DNA from 2 places in the Mesorhizobium sp. WSM3868 genome. Region 1 is predicted to be linked to the other one. Evidence: predicted binding sites of a transcription regulator. Region 1 holds the regulator's gene; the other holds the start of a gene.

Region 1 (8,018 bases):
GCGCTGCACCCTGCCGTTGAACAGCGCAAACACCACGGCAACACAGGCGACGGCGCCGACGATCCAGCTCCATTTGGCGCCGATCGAGCCGGCTGGTCCGCCGCCCATCAGCTGGAAGGTGGCGTCGAGCGGCGCCACCGTCTGGCCGCTGGTGACCCACCAGGCAGCACCGCGCCAGACCAGCAGCCCGCCAAGCGTCACGATGAAGGCCGGCACTTCGAGATAGGCGATGACGAAGCCCTGGAAGGCGCCGATCAGCAGGCCGAGCGCCAGGCCGATCAACAGCGCCAGCACCCAGATCCAGGGATTGCCAAGCTCGAGCCCAACCATTCGCACCAGGAAATGCACTTGGGCAAAGCCCATCACCATGCCGATCAAACCCTCGGCGGATCCGACGGAGAGGTCGATGTTGCGCATGACGATGACCAGCACCATGCCGGAAGCCATGATGGCCACGGCCGAGGTCTGCACCGACAGGTTCCACAGGTTGCGCGGCGTCAGGAACGTTCGGCTGTCGAAATCGAGCGGATTGACGCCGAGCCGCAGGCTCGAGATGACATGCAGGCCGATCCAGATGATCAGCAGCGCACCGACCATGCCGAGCATGCGGGTGTCGAGCTCGGTCGCCTTGAGGAAGCGCCCGACGGTGCTCAGTTCGGAAGCCCGCGCGCGATCCGCCGCCGGGTTTGCCGGCGTATCAGAGGTCGTGTCGGTCATGATCTCCTCCCACCGGCTTGCCGTCTGGCGCGGATGCCGGACCACGATGCTAGAGCAATTCCAGGAAAAAGTGCGTAGCCGCCTGGAATTGCGCGGAAACAAACGGCTGGAGCAGTTCGGCGATCCTGCCGGACAGTGAACTGCCCCAATGGTCTCCGGCTTCAGTACGCCCGAAAGCCTTTGGAGAAACGCCGCGGCCGTTGGGCCGCGGCGCTGCGTTTGAACCTGACGGCCAGCTTAGTTGCAGACCGCGACGCTGCCGGCGGCAACGCCCGCGCAGACTTCATCCTTCTTGATCCAACCCGCGTCGATGACGAGGTTGAGATTATCCTTGGTGATTGCGACCGGGGTCAGGAACAGCGACTTGACGGTGTTGCCGCCAGGCGTCGTGAAGTCCTTGGCGCCCGCGATGTCGGTCATCTTCTTGCCGTTGGCGAGCTGCGAGGCGATCTCGGCGGCGTGCTTGCCGAGCTCGCGCGCGTCCTTCCACACCGACACCGTCTGGGTGCCGAGCGCGATGCGGTTGAGCGCGGCATGGTCGCCGTCCTGGCCCGAGACCGGAACGGTGCCGGCCAGCCCTTGCGCCGTCAGCGCCGCGACGACGCCGCCGGCGGTGCCGTCATTGGCCGCCACCACCGCGTCGACCTTGTTGTCGTTGGCGGTCAGGAACTGCTCCATGTTCTTCTGCGCGTTGGCGGGCAGCCAGCCGTCGGTATAGGCCTCGCCGACATTCTTGATCTTGCCGCTGTCGATGGCTTCCTTCAGCACTTCCATCGAGCCGGAGAACAGGAAATCGGCATTCGGGTCGGCGCCCGAGCCCTTGATGAAGACGTAGTTGCCCTCGGGCTTGGCCTTGAACACCTCGCGGGCCTGCATGCGGCCGACTTCCTTGTTGTCGAAGGTCAGATAAAACACGTCCTTGTTCTCGATCAGGCGGTCGTAGCCGACGACCGGAATGCCTTCGTCGAGTGCCTTCTGCACCGCCGGCCCGATCGCGGAGGCGTCCTGCGCCAGGATGATCAACGCATTCGCGCCCTGCGAGATCAGGCTTTCGACGTCGGTCAGCTGCTTGCCTGGATTGGACTGTGCGTCGGCGGATATGTACTTGTCGCCGGCGGCCTCGATCGCCTTCTTCATCGCCGCTTCGTCGGTCTTCCAGCGCTCTTCCTGGAAATTGGACCACGAAACGCCGATCACCTTGTCCTTCGCCTGCGCGACCGACGCCAACGTCAACGACATGGCGACGCCCGCCAGAATGGCGGCTGCGAATCTCTTCATGATATCCTCCCAGCGCCCCTCGCGGCGCGACCCAGATTGGCCCGAAGACCATGCAGAGGCTTTTTTTCGAGCCTCGAAAAAATACTGATCCAAGGCAAAGGCGCTGTCAACTGCAATTCTGACGGTTTTTGAGGTGCCGCGTACTTTTTTTCGAGACCCGCAATAAATAATGACAGTGCCGACCGCTTCTGCCACTATCGGGGAACAGTTCGGAGGAGGCGCAGCCCGCGTCCACCGAAACTTGTAAAAACCGGGACGGTTCGGGTGCCGGCGTCCGGGTGAATCGATCTGGCGCGTCGCCGGGTCCTGTGCATGATCGAGAGGCCGCGCTGACTGGGAGGAGAAAAAATGTCGGTCGGAATCCGCCACGACGATCTGCGCCGGCGCAACCGCGCCATGGTGCTCTCGGCCGTGCGCCGGGCCGGCCAGCCGTCGCGCACGGAAATCGCCGCGACCACCGGGCTCAGCCATTCGACCATTTCGGCGATCTCTTCCGACCTGATCCAGGAAGGCATCCTGGCCGAGAGCAAGCCGAGCGAGACCGCGTCTCTGAAGCGCGGCCGGCCACAGGTGGGCCTCGCGCTCAAGCCTGAGGCGGCAGCGGTGGTAACGGTGGTGCTGTCGCTCAATTTCCTCTCGGTCGCCGTTATCGATTATGCGGGCCAGGTCATCGCCGAGGAGCAGCGCCGCCTCGATACGCTCACCATGCCGCGCGACGAGCTGATCGGCGAATGCTTGGCGATCGTGCGGCGCCGGCTGGACGATCCGGACCTCGACGTCGGCAGCGTCGCCCGCATCGCCATGGGCATCCAGGGCATCACCGATTCCCATGCCCGCGCCATGCTATGGTCGCCGATCACGCCGCTGACCGATATTCCCTTCGCCGACATCCTGGAAAAGGAATTCGGCATTCCGGCCACCATGGAAAACGACTGCAACATGATGGCGGTGGCGCTGCAGTGGCGCGATCCCGACCGCTATCGCGACAATTTCATCGCCATCCTGCTCTCGCACGGCATCGGCATGGGCCTGGTGCTGAAGGGCGAGCTGTTCACCGGCACGCATTCTTCCGGCGGCGAGTTCGGCCACATGATCCATCGTCCGGGCGGCGCGCTTTGCCGTTGCGGACGCCGCGGCTGCGTCGAGGCCTATGCCGGCAACTACGCCATCTGGCGCAGCGCCATGAAGATGAGCGAGGACGCCGAGCCGGTCGATGTCGGCGACGCCGACATGCGGGCGCTCGCCGCCAAGGCGCGCGAGACGGATGGCCCGGAGCGCGAGGCCTATCGCCGGGCCGGGGAGGCGCTGGGCTTCGGCCTTGGCAGCCTGTTCGCGCTGATCGACCCAGCGCCGGTCGCCATGGTCGGCGTCAGCGCCGCCGCCTTCGACCTGATCGAGCCGGCGCTGCGCGAGGCGATCGGCCAGACCGCCGGAGGCCAGCATTCAAACTCGATCTCCTTCGATACCGAGCCGAACGAATTGCCGTTGATCCGCGAAGGCTGCGCCGTGCGCGCGCTGACCTTCGTCGACCAGGAGATTTTCGCCCCGGGCGTGCAGGCAAGAGCGGGCGCTGTCAGCAAGAGCGTGGCCTAAATGCCTGGACTGAGCGCATATCCTAAAATTTGACCCGTTTCGTGTCGCGACCCGGCGCGAAACTGCCCCGACAATCGGATTTTTGCGACCAGTCACCGTTCGTTCGCCAGCAGGCACGCGGCTTCCAGCTTCTGGATCGAGGTCTCTATCCAGGCAATGACCACAGCCACGCGAGCGAGGTGGCGCAAATCAGGATGAGTAAGCAACCAGATCTCTCGCTCCGGAAATGCAGCTTCATCGAAGCTGACGCGCCTAATGCCCAATACATGATCTGCTACGATACACGGCAGCAGAGAGCGGCCACACCCGGCCTGAACGGCTTGAAGAATGGCTTCGGCATCGTTGACGGCCACCGCTGAGAGGCCGCCGTCCTTCTCGGCCATTTTAGCGATCCATCGGGCTTGGGGCAGGTGCGCCATTCCGTCTTCGTACGCTACCCAGGGAAGCTTGGCGATTTCGACCTGAACGTCGGTTCCCGCATAGGCCGCGTAACTCAATGTCCCGATGCGTCTCGAAAGCACCCTGTTGCCGGTTTCGTCGCCGGGTCTTGCCAGCCGAATGGCGATGTCCGCTTCGCGCCGGCTGAGGCTCAAATCACGCGACTCCGCGATCAGCTCAACGCGCAGCCGCGGATGTCGCGCGGTCAATTCAGCCGCTGCGGGCACCAGGATCCTGTTGATCAGGATGGGCACGGCCGTCACGCGCACTGTTCCGCTCGCGGCGGCGTCCACTCCTTCCGTTGCTGCTTTCAAGCCGCCGATCTCTGCCTCAACGGCCTCGGCGCGCTTCACCGCCACCTCCCCGGCTTCGGTCAAGCACATGTCGCCGTCAGCGCCGCGCTCGAACAGGCGCACACCAAGAGCTATCTCGGCCACCCGCAAGCGACGGGCGACGGTCGTCGGATCAACACCCAACTGCCGGGCGGCCGCGGCGCGTGAACCTCCACGCGCGACAGCGAGGACATATCGAAGGTCGTTCCAATCCAACGCCTGCATTTTTGCAGCATAGGTCGGCAATAGTTCGGTGTGAAGCGGCAATACTACTGCTGTAAGATCCCGCATCAATGCAGGAGAGAGTCAATGACGCTTTTCGCCGTTCTGCTTGAAGATGAGGTCAGCCGCGCCGAAGATGTTCGCCGACAATACATGCCGGCGATCGAATTTCTCGGTCGCAATGCCTCGGCCATCAGGGCGGCAGGACCGCTGCGACGTGCCGACGGCGCGCCAGCCGGAGGCCTATGGCTGGTGGAGGCCGCTGATCACGAACAGGTCGAAAATCTGGTGCGAGAAGATCCGTTCTGGCCGACCGGCCTGCGTCTTTCCGTGCGTGTGCTTGCCTGGCGCCAGGTCTTTGCCGACGGCATGCGCGTCGGAGCGAAAGGATAACATGGAGCCTCTTGAGCTTGAACCCAGATCCCTCCCGCTGCTCGGGGGTGGGCCAGTTCCGAGGGAGAGTTTCGCTCTCTTCCGGTGCGTTGTCGCGCGCAAGCTTGGTCCCGCCTCATCGGGCGGAAGGGTCTCTAGTCTTCCCTGATCGCGTAGCCCGCCCCGCGAATGGTGCGGATCACATCGGGCATGCGGCCGTTGTTGACCGCCTTGCGCAGGCGGCCGACATGCACGTCCACGGTGCGCTCGTCGATATAGATCGTCTCGCCCCAGACATTGTCGAGCAGCTGGCTGCGCGAGAACACCCGGCCGGGATGCCGCATCATAAATTCGAGCAGTCGGAACTCGGTCGGGCCGAGCCGGATCTCGCTCTTCTTGCGATAGACGCGATGCGATTCGCGATCGAGCACGATATCGCCGACCTTGAGCACGCTGGACAGCACCTCCGGCTTGGCGCGGCGCAGCAGCGCCTTGACCCTGGCCATGAATTCCGGCGTCGAGAACGGCTTGACCAGATAGTCGTCGGCGCCGGTCGAGAGGCCGCGCACCCTGTCGCTTTCCTCGCCGCGCGCGGTCAGCATGATGATCGGCAGGCGTTCGGTCTCGGGTCGCATCCTGAGCCGGCGGCAGAGCTCGATGCCGGAAACCGCCGGCACCATCCAGTCGAGCACGAGCAGGTCGGGCACATTCTCCTGCAGGCGGATCTCGGCCTCGTCGCCGCGGGTCACCACCTCGACCTGATAGCCCTCGGATTCGAGGTTGTAGCGGAGCAGCACCCCCAGCGGCTCCTCGTCCTCCACCACCATGATGCGTGGCGCGATCATATAGCAGGCACCTTCGCTGTCAGGCCGCCGGCGCCGACATCGCCGTCTCGTCCTGCTTAGGACGATTCGCGGGCAATTGCGTGCCGGTCAGCACATAGTAGGCGTTCTCGGCGATGTTGGTGACGTGGTCGCCTATGCGCTCCAGATTCTTGGCGCAGAACAACAGATGCGTGCAAGCCGTGATGTTGCGCGGATCCTCCATCATGTAGGTCAGGAGCTCGCGGAAGACGGAGGTGTATTTGACGTCGATGCGCTCGTCGTCGTTGCGGAGCTTGGCGAGCGCCGTGGCGTCGCCGGCCGTGTATTCCTCGATCACGCCCTGCACTTGGATCAGCACCAGCTGCGCCATCGAATCGATGGAGTGCGAAAGGTCGCGCGGCGCGGCGCTGATGCCGACCGAGCCGACGCGCTTAGCGATGTTCTTGGCAAGGTCGCCGATGCGCTCGAGATCGCCGGCCATCCGGATGGCGCCAACGACGCTGCGCAGGTCGTCGGCCATCGGCTGGCGTTTGGCGATCAGCGTGATGGCGCGATCGTCGAGCTCGCGTTGGCGCGCGTCCATGATGGCATCGTCGGAGACCACGCGCTGCGCCAGCGCGTTGTCGGAATTCAGCAGAGCCTTGGTCGACGCGCCGACCATCGAGCCGGCAAGATCGCCCATGTCGCGGATGAGCTGGCTGATCTGCCTCAGATCCTCGTCGAAGGAAGCGACCGTATGGGCCATAGTTATGTCCTCGTATGAACTCAGCCGAAGCGGCCGGTGATGTAGTCCTGCGTGCGCTTCTCGCGGGGCGAGGTGAAAATCTTTTCGGTCCGGTCGAATTCGATCAGCTCGCCGAGATACATGAACGCCGTCTGCCGCGAGACGCGCGCCGCCTGCTGCATGTTGTGGGTGACGATCACGATCGTGTAGTCGGCCTGCAGCTCGTCGATCAGCTCCTCGATCTTGGCGGTCGACAGCGGATCGAGCGCCGATGCCGGCTCGTCGAGCAGGATGACCTCCGGCTTCACCGCCACGGTGCGCGCGATGCAGAGCCGCTGCTGCTGGCCGCCCGAAAGGCTCTGGCCACTGGCGTTGAGCTTGTCCTTGACCTCGTTCCACAGCGCGGCGCGCTTCAGCGCCTGTTCGACGCGATTGTCCATCTCGGCCTTGCTGATCTTTTCATACAACCTGACGCCGAAGGCGATGTTCTCGTAGATCGACATCGGGAACGGCGTCGGCTTCTGGAACACCATGCCAATCTTGGTCCTGAGCAGGTTGAGGTCCTGCGAGCGGTCGAGGATGTTCTTGCCGTCGAGCAGCACCTGGCCTTCGGCGCTCTGCTTCGGGTAGAGCTCGTAGATGCGGTTGAGCACGCGCAGCAGCGTCGACTTTCCGCAGCCCGAAGGTCCGATGAAGGCGGTGACGCTGCGCTCGGGCAGCGACAGGTTGATGTCCTTCAGCGCCTTCGACTGGCCATAGTAGAAGTTGAGGTTCTTGACTTCGATCTTGGCCTTCTCGGCGGTCGTCTCGGCTACGTTCAGGTCGGTGGACAACATCGGTTTCATCTGTCCTCTCTGCGTCCGGTAAGGCTGCGGGCGAAGATGCTCAGCCCGAGAACCGTCAGGGTGATTATCAGTGCGCCCGTCCAGGCCAGTTGCTGCCATTCCTCATAAGGGCTCAGCGCAAACTGGAAGATGGTCACCGGCAGGCTGGCCATCGGCGCGTTGAGATTGCTCGACCAGAACTGGTTGTTGAGCGCTGTGAAGAGCAGCGGCGCCGTCTCGCCCGAAATGCGGGCGATCGCCAGCAATATGCCGGTGACGATGCCGGACAGTGCGGCGCGATAGGCGACCGAGCGGATCACCACCCAGCGCGGCGCGCCGATGGCGGTGCCAGCCTCGCGCAGCGCGTTGGGCACAAGGTTCAGCATGTCCTCGGTGGTGCGCACGACAACGGGGATCACCAGGATCGACAGCGCCACCGCGCCGGCGATCGCCGAGAAATGACCCATCGGCCGCACCATCAGCTCGTAGACGAACAGGCCGACGATGATCGACGGCGCCGACAACAGGATGTCGTTGATGAAGCGCACCACTGTCGTGAGGCGCGAGAAGCGCCCGTACTCGGCCATATAGGTTCCGGCGAGCACGCCGATCGGCGTGCCGACGACGATGCCGATGACGGTCATCACGATGCTGCCGTAGATGGCGTTGAGCAGGCCGCCGGCGTCGCCGGGCG
Region 2 (8,018 bases), on a different contig from region 1:
GGATGGACGCGCCCCGGAGTTTTGTCATGCTGGAAACGCTTTCCTTGGCTGAGCATCAACCCAAACTCGGCGAATTCGGCTTCGCCGGCGACGACCATGTCGTGCCTTACGAAGTAGCGCCCTTGGATGTGCGCGGCCGCACGGTGCAGCTCGGGCCGATGCTCGACGCCATTCTCAGCCGCCACGATTATCCCGAGCCGGTCGCGCGCCTGCTGGCGGAGGCCTGCGTGCTCACCGTGCTGCTCGGCACGTCGCTGAAATTCGAGGGCAAGTTCATCCTGCAGACCCGCACCGACGGACCGGTCGACATGCTGGTGGCGGACTTCACCACGCCGCATTCGTTGCGCGCCTATGCGCGCTTCGACGCCGACCGGCTGCAGGCGCTGATTGCCTCGGGCGGGATCTCGCAGGAGAAGCTGCTCGGCACCGGGGTCCTGGCCCTGACCATCGATCAGGGCGCGCACACGCAGCGCTATCAGGGCATCGTCCAGCTCGACGGCACATCGCTGGAAGAAGCCGCGCGCATCTATTTCCGCCAGTCGGAGCAGATCCCGACCGATCTGAGGATGTCGGTTGCAAAGCTCGTGACCCCGGGCCCGGGCGGGGCTCGCGAGCAATGGCGCGCCGGCGGCATCCTGGCGCAGTTCCTGCCGCAGGCGCCCGAACGCATGCGCGTGCCCGACATTTCGGGCGGGGATGGCGATCCGCGAGACGTGGCGCACGAACCGGCCGACAATTCCTGGCGGGAACTCTTGGCGCTGCTCGGCACCATCGAGCCGACCGAGCTCATCGATCCGACGGTGGGCGCCGAGCGGCTGCTCTACCGGCTGTTTCACGAGCACGGCGTGCGCGTCTTCCGCGGTGTGCCGGTTGCCGACCAGTGCTCCTGCTCGCGCGACAAAATCCGAGGCATTCTCGAAGGCTTCTCGGCCGAGGAGATCAAGGACTCGACCGAGGACGGCGGCATCCATGTCGCTTGCGAGTTCTGCTCGACGCAGTACGACTTCGATCCGGCGGAGTTTGCGGCGGAGTGAGAAAGCTCCGGTTCCTCGCCCCCGCTTTGCGGAGGCGGGGAACTCGAGTTCTTTAATTCACCGTCCTTTTCGTCCCCGGCATATCGAGCGAGAAAGCCGGAATGGCGACGTCGAACGTTTCGCCGCGGCCGTTGCGCATCGTGTAGTGGCCGACCATGATGCCGGATGGCGTCGAGAGCGGGCATCCCGACGTGTACTGATAGCTGTCGCCGGGGTTGAGCTCCGGCTGGTCGCCGACCACGCCCTCGCCGCGCACCTCTTCGACTCGGCCACGCCCGTCGGTGATGTGCCAGTAGCGCGACAGAAGCTGCACGAACTCGTCCGACCGGTTGTCGATCGTCACCTGGTAGCCCCATACATAGCGGTTTTCGGACGGATCGGAACGGTCCTCCAGATAGAACGGCCTGACCTGCACTTCGATGTTGCGCGTCACGGCGCGATACATGAGCCACTCCGGTGCCGCAGGGAACATTTTGTCGCGCTTCGCGGTTCTACCTCCGCGGCGTCGCCAGCCTGCCGGCTTTTCCACCGCACCTGCCGACAAACAATGTCATTTAAGTGACACATGACAATGTTGGTGTGCACAAACCGTGCGGGCGACTCGGGCGCTCTGTCGAGTGATGAAACGGCCGCGGGCGGCCTTTCCGGAGTGACCAGATCTCGATGGAACTGACCCTCGCAGCCGTCTTTGCCTCCTCGGCCCTTCTTTTTTGCAACCTTGCCAGCATCCTGCTCGCATCGTCGCGGCTGAAGCCCAGGCGGATCATTCCTCCGCCTTCCAGCAAACAGCCGCCTGTCTCGATCGTCGTGCCGTCGCGCGGTGTGGAGCCGTTCACGCAGGAGACGCTCGACCGCGCCTTCTCGCTCGATTGGCCGCGCTACGAACTGATCTTCTGCGTCGCGCACGCCGAAGATCCCGTGGTCAAGCTGATCAACGCCGCCATCGCGCGATTTCCGAATGTTCCGGCGCGGCTGCTAGTCGGCGATGACAGGATCAGCGCCAATCCCAAGCTCAACAACTGCATCAAGGGCTGGCAGGCGGCGCGGCACGACTGGGTGATCCTGGCCGACTCCAACGTCCTGATGCCCAAGGACTATGTCCAGCATCTGATGGCGGCCTGGGGACCGGACACCGGCCTCGTCTGCTCGACGCCGATCGGCTCGCGGCCGGACGGTTTCTGGGCCGAAGTCGAATGCGCCTTCCTCAACACGCTGCAGGCGCGCTGGCAATATGCCGGCCAAGCGCTCGGCCTTGGCTTCGCCCAGGGCAAGAGCATGCTGTGGAACAAGCCGATGCTGGATGCAAATGGCGGCATCCAGGCTTTGGCCGCCGAGATCGCCGAGGACGCGGCGGCGACCAAGCTGGTCAACAGCCTTGGCCTTCGGGTCAATCTCGTCGCCGCGCCGTTTGAGCAACCGCTCGGCCAGCGCACGCTCGCCGAAATCTGGTCGCGCCAGGCGCGCTGGGCTCGGCTGCGCCGCGTCACCTTCCCATTGTTCTTCGCGCCTGAAATCCTGACCGGTGTGGTCGTTCCGCTGCTTCTGGCGCTGATCGCGGCGGCAAGCGCCGGTGTCAGTCTGCCCACGACCGCGCTCTGCGTGCTGGCGATCGCCTATGTGCCCGAATGCATGCTCGCCTGGTCAAAGGACTGGTATCTGTCGCCGCGCAGCGTCACCGCGATGATCGTGCGCGACGCGATGCTTCCCGCCATCTGGGCGCGCGGCTGGCTTGGCGGAGCCGTCGAATGGCGTGGCAACGCAATGACAATCCGCAACAGCGGGATGACTGAACTCGAAGAGATTGCTTGAGCCGGCTGCGGCTCAAGCGCGCTCTTTGCAGCCGTGGCGGTTCATTCCTTCGCCGCCTTGAGCGCCTGTTCGATGTCGGCGAGCAGGTCATCGGTATCCTCCAGCCCGACGGAGAGCCTGAGCGTGCCTGGTCCGATGCCGAGCTCGGCGCGCGCCCCGTCGCTGAGGTTTTTGTGCGTCGTCGTCGCCGGATGCGTGATCAGGCTCTTTGCGTCGCCGAGGTTGTTCGAGATCAGCACGATGTCGAGCGCGTTCTGCAAGGCGAAGGCCGCCTGCTTGCCGCCCTTGACGTCAAGGCAGATCAGCGTCGAGCCGCCCGACATCTGCTTCCTGACGATATCCGCCTGGGGATGGTCGGCCCGGCCCGGATAGATGACGCGGGCGATCTCCGGCCGGCCGGCCAGGAAGTCCGCGATCTTGCCGGCGCTTTCGGTCTGCTGGCGCACGCGCAGCGGCAGCGTTTCGAGGCCTTTCAGCAGCGTCCATGCGTTGAATGGCGACAGGCTCGGGCCGGTGTGCCGGAAATAGTCGTGCAGGTTCTCGTCGATCCACTTCTTGTCCGACAGGATGACGCCGCCGAGGCAGCGGCCTTGTCCGTCGATATGCTTGGTCGCCGAGTAGACCACGATATGGGCGCCGAGCTGCAGCGGCTTCTGCTGCAGCGGCGTGGCAAAGACGTTGTCGACGATCACGCGTGCGCCGATCGAATTTGCCAAAGCGGCGACAGCGGCGATATCGACCACTTCCAGCGTCGGGTTGGTCGGGCTTTCCAGGAAGAACAGCTTGGTGTTCGGCCTGACCGCTTTTTCCCAATTGGCAATGTCGGTGCCGTCGATCAGCGTTGCCTCGATGCCATAGCGCGGCGCCAGCGTCTCGACCACCCAGCGGCAGGAGCCGAACAGGGCTCGCGCCGCAACGATGTGATCGCCGGCCTTGACGCTGCACAGCAGGGCGGCGGACACGGCGGCCATGCCGGAAGCGGTGGCGCGTGCGTCTTCCGCGCCTTCCAGCGCGCACATGCGCTTCTCGAACATGTCGACGGTCGGGTTGGCGTAGCGCGAATAGATGAAGCCGGGTTCCTCCCCCTTGAAGCGGGCTTCCGCTGCCTGGGCCGTCTCGTAGACATAGCCCTGGGTGAGATACATCGCCTCGGCGGTCTCGCCGAAGCCGGAACGCAGCGTCCCGCCATGCACGAGTGCCGTCTGAGGTTTCCAGTTACGCGTCTTGGTCATCGCCCTGCTTCCAAACACAAAAAAACCGGCCGCGACGTCGCAACCGGTCCATACGGCCTTGCGGCCCGACGGTCCTTTAGCGACTTGTTTAACGTGGCTGCAAGCCGACCGGCCAAATCACCACGGGATAACGACCCTTTAGACCCGCACCGCGCTTGCGTCAATTGCCGGCTTGATTAAGAGGTTTGTACCAGGCAGCCTCCGCAAAAGTGTCCCGCGGTTTTGCGACAGGAAACTGCGACGACAATGACTTCGCCCGGAGCCAGACATTGCGGCAGACAGGCATTCTTCCCGATCAGGACATCGCGGCGCTCTTCCAGTCGGGCGCGCTGAAGTCGCCGCGCGCGCTCGACACCAACCAGATCCAGCCGGCCAGCCTCGATCTCAGACTGGGCGACAAGGCCTTTCGCGTGCGCGCCTCCTTTCTGCCCGGTCCCGATCATCTGGTGGCCGACAAGCTGGACCGGCTGAAGCTGCATGAGATCAATCTCGCCGAGGGCGCGGTGCTGGAGACGGGCTGCGTCTACATCGTGCCGCTGCAGGAAGGCCTGGCGCTGCCGGCGGAAGTCTCGGCTTCGGCCAACCCGAAGAGCTCGACCGGACGACTCGACATTTTCACGCGTGTCATGACCGACCGCGGCCATGAGTTCGATAAGATCGCCGCCGGCTATCATGGCCCGCTCTATCTCGAGGTCAGCCCGCGCACCTTCCCGATCGTCGTGCGCGCCGGCTCGCGCCTGTCGCAGATCCGCTTCCGCACCGGCAACGCGGTGCTGTCGGAGAATGAGTTGCGTGACCTCCATCACGCCGAGATGCTGGTTGCGACCGAGCCGCCCAACATCTCCGGCGGCGGCATTGCGCTCTCTATCGATCTCGACGGCGACAAGGACGGCCTGGTCGGCTATCGCGGCAAGCACCACACCGGCCTCGTCGACGTCGACAAGCGCGCCGCTCAGGATGTGGTCGACTTCTGGGAACCGCTCTACAAGAGCGGGGCCGGCGAGCTCGTGCTCGACCCGGACGAGTTCTACATCCTGGTCTCTCGCGAAGCCGTGCACGTGCCGCCGCTCTATGCCGCCGAGATGACGCCTTTCGATCCGCTGGTCGGCGAGTTCCGTGTCCACTATGCCGGCTTTTTCGACCCGGGCTTCGGCCATTCCGCCGCCGGCGGCAGCGGCAGTCGCGCGGTGCTTGAAGTGCGCAGCCACGAGGTGCCGTTCATCCTCGACCACGGCCAGATCGTCGGTCGCCTCGTCTACGAGCATATGCTGAAGCGGCCGCAAGCGCTTTATGGCAGCGAGCTGGGCTCCAACTATCAGGCGCAGGGGCTGAAGCTCTCCAAGCATTTCCGCGCCGCGCGCTGATCGCCCAACCAGGCTGTGCTTGCCCGGCCTGGCGCGCCGTGCTTGGCTGCGTCCGACCATGTAGCAACTGAAGCCAAGGGGATGAAAATGCAGATATCCAGATGGATCCTGTCGGCTGCGGCCGCCGCCATGCTGGCGCTCGGCGTCGGTTCGGTAGACGCGGCCGAAAAGATCAAGATCGGCACCGAGGGCGCCTATCCGCCCTTCAACACCATCACGCCGGACGGCAAGGTCGAAGGCTTCGACATCGACATCGCCAATGCGCTCTGCGCGCAGATGAAGGTCGAATGCGAGATCGTCACCCAGGATTGGGATGGCATCATTCCGGCCCTGCAGGCCAAGAAATTCGACGCCATCATCGCCTCGATGAGCATCACCGAGGAACGCAAGAAGCAGGTCGCCTTCACCCATAAATACTACACGACGCCGCTTGCGCTGGTCGCCCTGAAGGACGCCGACATCGCCTCGACCGAGCCGGCCTCGCTTGCCGGCAAGACGGTCGGTGCCCAGGCCTCGACCACCCAGGCCAACTACGCCCAGGACGTCTACGCCAAGGCCGGCGCCGAGGCGAAGCTCTACCCGACCCAGGAAGAGGCGGTGACCGATCTGCTCAACGGCCGTCTCGACGCCGTCATCTCGGACAAGTTCGTGCTGGTCGACTGGATGAAGAAGGCGAGCGACGGCTGCTGCAAGCTGGTCGGCGACGTCAAGGGCACCGAGACCGAGGCCGGCATCGCCGTGCGCCTGGAGGACACCGCTCTGCGCGACCGCCTCAACGCGGCAATCGACGCCATCGTTGCCGACGGCACCTACGAGAAGATCCAGTCGAAGTATTTCGATTTCGATATTTATTGAGGTTGAAGCTGCCAATCTCCCCCCTCGTGGGGGAGATCACGCTCTAACCTCACAGCGCCTTCACCGCCACCTTCACTGGCTTCTCGATCTCGAGCGGGTTGCGCAGCGGCAGGCCGAAATCCTTGGCCTCGATCTCGAACGTGTCGCCTTCTTCGGTCCTGACGCCGTCTGCGAACGAGAGTGTGGCGGTGCCGAACATGTGCACATGCACGTCGCCCGGCTGGCGGAAGGCCGAATATTTGAAGTGGTGATGCTCGAGATTGGCGATGGTGTGCGACATGTTCGCCTCGCCGGACAGGAACGGCTTTTCCCAAAGCACTTTGCCGTCGCGCCAGATTCGTGAAGAGCCCCTGATGTCGGCGGGCAGCTCGCCGATCAGGATTTCCGGTCCGAACGAGGCGTTGCGCAGCTTGGAATGGGCGAGGAACAGATAGTTCACGCGCTCGGTCACATGGTCGGAAAACTCGTTGGACAGCGTGAAGCCGACGCGGAACGGCGCGCCGTCGTCGCCGATGACATAGATGCCGGCGATCTCCGGCTCCTCGCCGGCGTCTTGCGCGAAGGCCGGCGACATCAGCGCGGCACCGGGCGCCACCGCCATGGTGCCGTTGCCCTTGTAAAACCATTCCGGCTGCACGCCGATCTCGCCCTTTGCCGGCTTGCCGCCCTCCAGCCCCATGCGGAACATCTTCATGGAATCGGTGAGTTGCTCCTCGCCGTCGCTGAGCTTCTTATGCATGGAATCGCGCGTCGCGGCGGAGCCGAGATGTGTAAGCCCGGTGCCGGTAAGGTGGAGATGCGCGGGGTCGGGATGGTTGATAGGCGACACCAGGCGTCCCTTCTTGTAGACGGCGTCGAGGTCGACCGTCTCGCCATAGCCCTTGCGCTCGATCAGCGCCTCGAGCCCGGTGCCGGTGCGGGCTGCCTCCATCGCCAGCGAATAGACGCTGCGCGCGCCGTTGATGATCCGGGTCTTGCCGCCGCTGCGGGCAACAACGCGGATCGTCTCGGCGTCATCGAGGATCTGGGAAATCAGCATGATGAACCCTCTCTCTTTTGCCTTGGCCCGGCTGCCGATTGGCAAGCCCTGACCGGCGCGGCCCGGAACCGATCCGCGCCACGGTTGAAACTCTTCGTCCGGATTGCACTCGCGAGCCTGGTCCTTCCAGGACTTCTTCGCGCCGACGGGTTGCCGGCAGCTTCGCGATCTAGAACCCGTATGCCTCCTTAGTCCTTGCCTCCGGCCTCTACGCCTTGTTCTTGTTGTAGACGTCGAAGATGACGGCACCGAGCAGCACCAGGCCTTTGACCACCTGCTGCCAGTCGACATTGACGCCCATGATCGACATGCCGTTGTTCATCACGCCCATGATGAAGCCGCCGACCACGGCGCCGATGACCTGTCCGACGCCGCCCATTGCCGAGGCGCCGCCGATGAAGACGGCGGCGATCACGTCGAGCTCGCTGCCCAGGCCGGCGGCCGGGACGGCCTGGCCGAGGCGAGCGGCGATGATCAGGCCGCCGAGCGCCGACAGCACGCCCATGTTGATGAAGACGAGCAGCGTCAGCCGTTCGGTGTTGATGCCCGACAGCTGCGCCGCCTTGGCGTTGCCGCCCATCGCATAGATGCGGCGGCCGATGGTCATGCGCTTGGTGACGAAGACGAACAGCGAGATCAGAACGCCCATCACCAGAAGCACCACCGGCAGGCCCCTGTAGCTGGC

What was found. The regulator PhoB, encoded in region 1, activates phosphate uptake and scavenging genes when phosphate is short. The targets are predictions, from matches to a motif close to TGTCATNNANCTGTCAT.
Region 2: a site for PhoB is predicted at 1,583-1,599, ahead of CK221_RS08840 (ceramide glucosyltransferase). Genes of this name have one in related genera too.

Annotation. Positions count from the first base shown of each region.
Region 1 is NZ_NSGB01000007.1:248,450-256,467, reverse strand. Features, by position in the region: gene CK221_RS14435 (sugar ABC transporter permease) at 1-717, opposite strand, end outside; gene xylF (D-xylose ABC transporter substrate-binding protein) at 955-1,995, opposite strand; gene CK221_RS14425 (ROK family transcriptional regulator) at 2,344-3,588, shown strand; gene CK221_RS14420 (LysR family transcriptional regulator) at 3,681-4,625, opposite strand; gene CK221_RS14415 (YciI family protein) at 4,668-4,973, shown strand; gene phoB (phosphate regulon transcriptional regulator PhoB) at 5,108-5,797, opposite strand; gene phoU (phosphate signaling complex protein PhoU) at 5,817-6,521, opposite strand; gene pstB (phosphate ABC transporter ATP-binding protein PstB) at 6,542-7,345, opposite strand; gene pstA (phosphate ABC transporter permease PstA) at 7,342-8,018, opposite strand, start outside.
Region 2 is NZ_NSGB01000004.1:113,948-121,965, reverse strand. Features, by position in the region: gene CK221_RS08850 (Hsp33 family molecular chaperone) at 3-1,034, shown strand; gene apaG (Co2+/Mg2+ efflux protein ApaG) at 1,087-1,479, opposite strand; gene CK221_RS08840 (ceramide glucosyltransferase) at 1,698-2,843, shown strand; gene CK221_RS08835 (O-succinylhomoserine sulfhydrylase) at 2,885-4,075, opposite strand; SAM riboswitch at 4,132-4,209, opposite strand; gene CK221_RS08830 (2'-deoxycytidine 5'-triphosphate deaminase) at 4,345-5,439, shown strand; gene CK221_RS08825 (ABC transporter substrate-binding protein) at 5,527-6,294, shown strand; gene araD1 (AraD1 family protein) at 6,344-7,333, opposite strand; gene mmsB (multiple monosaccharide ABC transporter permease) at 7,542-8,018, opposite strand, start outside.